DNA from 3 places in the Polaribacter atrinae genome. Region 2 is predicted to be linked to each of the others. Evidence: riboswitches for the same ligand, from Rfam matches in the RefSeq annotation. Region 2 holds a riboswitch; each other region holds the start of a gene.
The links. Region 2 has a riboswitch for S-adenosylmethionine ahead of WG945_RS02605 (Na+/H+ antiporter NhaC family protein). Riboswitches for the same ligand answer to the same signal wherever they lie in the genome.

Region 1: it holds a riboswitch for S-adenosylmethionine, as region 2 does, so the genes downstream of both, WG945_RS13365 (O-acetylhomoserine aminocarboxypropyltransferase/cysteine synthase family protein) here and WG945_RS02605 (Na+/H+ antiporter NhaC family protein) in region 2, are expected to answer to the same signal.
Region 3: it holds a riboswitch for S-adenosylmethionine, as region 2 does, so the genes downstream of both, WG945_RS13445 (homocysteine S-methyltransferase family protein) here and WG945_RS02605 (Na+/H+ antiporter NhaC family protein) in region 2, are expected to answer to the same signal.

What each region holds. Positions count from the first base shown of each region.
Region 1 covers NZ_CP150660.1:3,071,673-3,073,946, forward strand. The annotation lists gene metK (methionine adenosyltransferase) at 1-140, opposite strand, end outside; SAM riboswitch class I at 521-644, shown strand; gene WG945_RS13360 (hypothetical protein) at 600-722, opposite strand; gene WG945_RS13365 (O-acetylhomoserine aminocarboxypropyltransferase/cysteine synthase family protein) at 768-2,042, shown strand; gene thrA (bifunctional aspartate kinase/homoserine dehydrogenase I) at 2,146-2,274, shown strand, end outside.
Region 2 covers NZ_CP150660.1:567,145-569,418, reverse strand. The annotation lists gene WG945_RS02605 (Na+/H+ antiporter NhaC family protein) at 3-1,310, opposite strand; SAM-I-IV-variant riboswitch at 1,360-1,458, opposite strand.
Region 3 covers NZ_CP150660.1:3,089,629-3,091,902, forward strand. The annotation lists gene epsC (serine O-acetyltransferase EpsC) at 1-133, shown strand, start outside; gene cysM (cysteine synthase CysM) at 135-1,022, shown strand; SAM riboswitch class I at 1,084-1,207, shown strand; gene WG945_RS13445 (homocysteine S-methyltransferase family protein) at 1,259-2,260, shown strand.

The DNA of each region.
Region 1 (2,274 bases), 1.5 Mb from region 2:
GTTGTAACCATGGTCTCACAAGCAACTTTACTTGTTTTGTCGAATGCTAAAAAGTTATCAATTAAAGCATCAGAAATTTGATCTGCAATCTTGTCTGGGTGTCCTTCAGAAACACTTTCTGAGGTAAATAAATATGACATAATAAATCTTCTTTTATAATTAATGAAAAATGAAAAGAGATTGCGTTGGTCGCTAAAAGTAGTAGAATATTACTGCTTTAGCATTTTTTGTTTCAGCAGATATAAATATCAGCGTCAGAGGTTGCAATCAGTTCAAATTTTTCCTCTAAAATTCTCTGCAAAGGTACATTATAAATTTACATATCATAATTTTTAGTAATAATATTTTATTATGGTATCATCAATAAAACAAAGTTCATTGCTAGTAAATTATTTGATAAATATTAAAAGAGGGGTTTTAATATGATATTTATATTTCTAAAAAATAAATTGGATTTTTCTTGTATATTAAAATTTTCTAAACATATATTTGCATTCAGAAAGTTCAATAACTTATCGAAATGTTATCAAGAAAGGTGGAGGGAAAGACCCGTTGAAACCTTAGCAACCCTTTTCGTGAGGAAAAGAAGGTGCTAAATTCTACTTAATTTCAGATTCATTTATCAGAAATTGGATAGATAACCCAAAAACAATTACACTTCCGTGTATTTGCATAATTCTTAATAACATTTTTCTAGTAAGTACATCAAATTTTTGATGCATTCGACTTTTGGTTTAATCATTTATTAACTCAAAAAAAATAGAAAAATGAGCACGTACAAATTAGCAACAAACGCATTACATGCAGGGCATGATGTAACTAAGAATGGAGGAACAAGAGCAGTTCCAATCTATCAAACATCATCATATGTTTTTAACAACTCAGAACATGCTGCAAATCTTTTTTCATTAAAAGAATTAGGATTTATTTATACACGTTTAACCAACCCAACAAACCAAATTTTACAAGATCGTTTAGCAGCTGTAGAAGGCGGAATTGGAGCTGTAGTTTTTGCATCTGGTACAGGAGCAATTGCAACAGGTTTATTAACACTTTTAAAAGCAGGAGATCATATTGTGGCTTCTAGCAGTTTATATGGTGGAACGTACAATTTATTAAGTGTTACGTTACCAAGATTAGGTATTACAACTACGTTTGTAGATGCATCTAACCCAGAAGAATTTAAAAAAGCTGTACAAGATAATACAAGAGCATTTTTTGTTGAGTCTTTAGGAAATCCTAAATTAGATGTTTTAGATTTAGAAGCAATTTCTGTAGAAGCAAAAGCAGCAGAGGTTCCTTTTATTGTTGATAATACTGTGGCAACACCAGCATTATTAAACCCAATTAAACACGGAGCAAATCTTGTAATTCATTCTTTAACAAAATATATTGGCGGACAAGGAACGTCTTTAGGAGGTGCTATTATTGATGCAGGAACTTTTAACTGGGCAAACGGTAAGTTTCCAGAATTTACAGAGCCTTCTGCAGGTTACCATGGTTTAAAATATCATGAAGCTTTAGGTGCAGCAGCGTTTACTTTTAAATTAATTTTAGAAGGTTTACGTGATTTTGGTGCAGCTTTAAGCCCTACAAACGCATTTAATATCATTCAAGGTTTAGAGACTTTACCAGTTAGAATTAAACAACACTCTGCAAATGCATTGGCATTAGCAACTTGGTTAGAAGCGCAAGAAGAAGTAACTTGGGTAAATTACCCTGGTTTAGCAAGCAGTAAATACAAAATGTTAGCAGATAAATATTTACCAAAAGGACAAAGTGGTTTGGTAACTTTTGGTGTAAAAGGAGGATTTGAAGCAGCAAAAGTAATTGCAGATACTACAAAAGTGTTTTCTTTATTAGCTAATATTGGTGATACAAAATCATTAATTATTCACCCAGCAAGTACAACGCATCAACAATTAGATGAAGCGGCACAAGCAAGTGCAGGTGTAAGTCAAGATTTAATTAGATTATCTGTTGGTCTTGAAGATTTAGAAGATTTAAAAGCAGATTTAACTGCTGCTTTTTCAAAAATATAATAAATAGGTCTCTTTTGAGTGTAGTCGAAAGGTTGTTGTATTAGAATCAATGAGTTTTGGACTACGCTCTAACAGATAAATAATTTAAAAATTTAGCCAATAATTGGAACATCAACTAGAACATATCAAAATAAAAGATTTCACTACAGAAGCTGGTGTCTTAATCTCTGAAATGAATTTGAGTTATCAGGTTTTTGGTCAAGAATTAGGTGATGCTCCTATTATTTTAATT
Region 2 (2,274 bases):
TTTTAATTAGAACCAAATCTTAGTGGTTTAAAGCTGATAAATAATAAGGTATATATAAATAATAATGCCAAATACCAGGTATTAGAAACTAAATCTAGGTAATCTATTTTTCCGTTAGAGAAACTTAAGATCATTAAAACCTGTGCGCCATAAGGCAAAAGGCCTTGCGTAATGCAGGCAAATATATCTAATATAGATGCTGTTTTTTTATTGTCTAAACCGTACTCATCGTTAATTGTTTTTGCAATGGGACCAGAAATTATTATAGAAACCGTATTATTAGCAATCGCCATGTTAATGGTACTTACTAAAGTTGCAATGCCAAATTGAGCTGATTTTTTACTTTTTATAAGTGTCTTAATTTTTAGCAGTATAAAATCAATCCCACCATTTTTTTTCACCAAAGCAGCTAATCCACCTGTAAGTAAGGATAATAAGAAAATTTCAGTCATACTTGTAAAACCTGTATAGGCTATTTTAGTCGATTCAAGAAGTGTGAAATCTCCATAGATTAAACCTAAAAAGATGCCAGAAAGAACACCTAATAGTAAAGTTATAAATACATTAACACCTACTATAGATAAGGTAATCACCAATAAGTATGGTACTATTTTTAGTACAGAATAATTATACGTTACAGTTTCAGTTGCTACCTCTTTTAATCCTAAACCTTGAATAATTAAGATTGCAATGGTAAATAATGCAGCGGGAATGGCAATTTTAATATTTTGTTTAAATTTATCACTCATTTTACAGCCCAAAGATTGTGTGGCAGCAATGGTAGTATCAGAAATTACAGATAGATTATCACCAAACATACTACCGCCTAATAATGCGCCACAAAGTATGGATAAATCTACGCTACTTTTTTCTGCAATACCGATAACAATTGGCGCTAATGCAACAATGGCACCAACTGAAGTACCTGTTGAAACCGATAAAAAACCAGCAATTATAAAAATACCAAAGTAAATATATTGTATGTTAATATAATCTAACCCAAGACTTACAATAGCATCTACACTACCTGTAGATTTTGTAATGGTAGCAAAGGCACCTGCTAGCAAATAGATTAAACACATGGTTAATATTTTATCATCTCCACAACCTTGTAACAGTGTTTTAATTTTAGAGTTGATAGATTGTCTAAACATTAAAAAAGCCACAATAATACCTGCTATTACTGCAATAGGAGCAGGTAATGCATAAAAATCATTTTGATAGATGCCAACACCTAAAAACGTACATACAAATACGAATAAGGGAATTAATGCGCTAAATTTTGGGGTAATTGTGTTTGAATTTTCCATGTTACTTTTTTCATTCTAAAAAGGACATAGCTGCTTATAAGTAGAATTATGAGTTAACATTGGTTCCAATTAATTGGCTTATCTATTTAGCACCTTGCTCGTTATTGCAGGTTGCTATCTCCTTTTTTTGAGATTCTTGATAATTAATTTAAGAGCGCAAAAATAGTGTATAAATGGATAGTTACGTCTTTAAAAGCGTTAAAATTTTATGAAATTTAAATAGTATAATTTCTGATGTTTAGCAATTATTTTTATCAAATTAGGATAGGAGTGAAGTGGAATGTGTGTGGAATTGGATTATAACATTTTTTAAGTTACTTGTGGATTTCCGTAAAAAATTATCATGTCAACTGATTATTTTTAATATCTAATAGTTAAATAAAAATAGTGAGAAAATCTTTAAAGCAATTAAACCAGGACTAAAGCCTAAAAAACAAGATGGTACGCTTGATAAAAGAAGAAGAGACAATAAAAATACGCTTGGTAACAAGCCTTCGTTAAAACCAAGTAAATCAACTAAGAATTGATAATCTATTTGAAGTGTTTAAGTTAGAATTTTACTATCTGTAGAATCGCGTATTTGAAATTGTTTTAGAAATAGAATAGAGTTAGATTGTTGTGTTGGCACGAGCGAGACACTCGTACTAGCTTGAAGACTAGTTATTATTGATTGAAATTGTTTATAGAATCTATCTGTTGGAAACAATTGGTTTTCAGCAAAACCATGGTACTTATTTTAAACTAAAAACTAAGTATTATCAACCTGTAGCGAGAGCGTCCCGCTCGTGCTATATTTAAAAATAACATAAACAAAACACAAATACACAAAAAATACAAACCCAGTATTTTAACCAATTTGGAAAAATATACTGGGTTTTATTATTTTAATTGGAATTAAAAAACATCCAAATAATATTATGATAATAGCAGGAAACTTATAGTCTAGAAAACAAAAATAATTGTA
Region 3 (2,274 bases), 1.5 Mb from region 2:
TATTTTAGGTGGCGATGTTGTGATTGGAGAAAAATCGGTAATTGGAGCCAATGTTTGTATTATGGAATCAGTTCCAGGAAACTCGGTGGTTACAGTACAATCAGAAAATAATATTTTTCAAAAAAGAAATTAAGATGAAAACCAAAAGTATCATAGATTTTGTTGGAAATACACCACTTGTAGAGGTGCAAAATATCTTAAAAAAAGATGGAGTTACTTTATTATTAAAACTAGAAGGGAATAATCCTGGTGGAAGTGTAAAAGATAGAGCAGCTTATTATATGATTTCTGAAGCTATTAAAAGAAAAAATATAAAGAAAGGGGATACTTTAGTAGAAGCAACAAGCGGAAACACAGGAATCGCATTGGCATTAATGGCAAAGGTTTTAGGTGTAAATATGGTATTAACAATGCCAGAAAACTCTACAATAGAACGTGTTAAAACAATGAGAGCTTACGGGGCAAAAGTTATTTTAACTCCTGCAGATAAAGGTATTGAAGGTGCAATTGATTATGCTTTAAAATTGAAATATAAAAAAGGATATTTTCGCTTAAATCAATTTGATAATTTTGATAACCCAAAGGCACACTTTAATACAACAGGTCCAGAAATTTGGAGGGATACAGAAGGAGAAGTTACTCACTTTGTATCTGCCATGGGAACTACTGGAACTATTACTGGAGTTTCTGATTATTTAAAATTACAGAATAAAAATATAACGATTATTGGAGCACAGCCAACCGAAGGAGCTAAAATACCTGGAATTAGAAAGTGGTCTGAAGAATATATGCCTGCTATTTTTAAAGCTAAAAAAATAGATCAAGTATTAGAAGTAAGTGAAGAAGAAGCAAAAGAGATGACTGTTCGTTTAGCAAAAGAAGAAGGTATTTTTGCAGGTATGAGTAGTGGAGGTGCAGTTGCTACCGCTTTAAAAGTTGCTAATTCTATAGATAAGGGTGTAATTGTAGCTATTATTTGTGATAGAGGAGACCGTTACTTGTCTTCAGATATCTATGAATAAATTATAAAAACAAAAAAAAAGTTCGTTACTTTGTAACGCAAATTAGTTCATTTATTTAATATTGTTATCAAGAAAGGTTGAGGGATTAGACCCGAGGAAGCCTTAGCAACCCTTTATCTTTAAAGAAGGTGCTAATTTCTACTGATTCTTTCTGAACTAGGTTCAGATCTTCAGAGAGATAACGGAAAAAGTTTCAATTCTTCTTTTCCTGATAACACAAAAATTAATTTTCAGGAATGTCAAATATATACAAAGCTTTACAAGAAAGAATTTTGGTTTTAGATGGTGCAATGGGTACTATGCTACAAGCCTATAAATTCACGGAAGATGATTTTAGAGGAGAACGCTTTAAGGATTATCCAACACCATTACAAGGTAATAACGACTTGTTATCTATTACCCAACCAGAGGCAATTAAAACCATTCATGCTAAATATTTTGAGGCAGGTGCAGATATTATAGAAACCAATACTTTTTCTGGAACCACTATTGCAATGGCAGATTATCAAATGGAAGATTTAGTGTATGAACTAAATTATCAATCTGCAAAAATAGCCAAAGAAGTAGCTAATGAGTTTACAGCAAAAGAGCCACACAAGCCACGTTTTGTAGCAGGTTCAATTGGTCCAACAAACAGAACTGCAAGTATGTCTCCAGATGTAAATGACCCTGGTTACAGAGCTGTTACTTTTGATGAATTAAGAATTGCTTACAAGCAACAAACAGAAGCTTTGTTAGATGGTGGAGCAGATTTGTTGTTGATAGAAACAGTGTTTGACACTTTAAATGCAAAAGCAGCTTTATTTGCCGTAGAAGAGGTAAAGGATGAAAGAAATATCGAGATTCCAATTATGTTGAGTGGTACCATTACAGATGCTTCAGGTAGAACCTTATCTGGACAAACTGCAGAAGCATTTTTAATTTCTGTATCTCACATACCGTTATTATCTATAGGATTTAATTGTGCTTTAGGAGCCAATTTATTGCAGCCGCATTTACAAGCGATAGCTAATAAAACAGATTTTGCTATTTCTGCACATCCAAATGCAGGATTGCCAAATGCGTTTGGTGAGTATGATGAAACTGCGGAAGAAATGGGTGAGCAAATAGAAGAATATTTAAAGAAAGATTTAATCAATATTATTGGTGGATGTTGTGGTACAAGTCCAGATCATATTAGAGAAATTGCAACGATTGCAGCAAAGTACAAGCCAAGAGAATTTGTTGTAAATAAATAAAAGATAAGTGATTT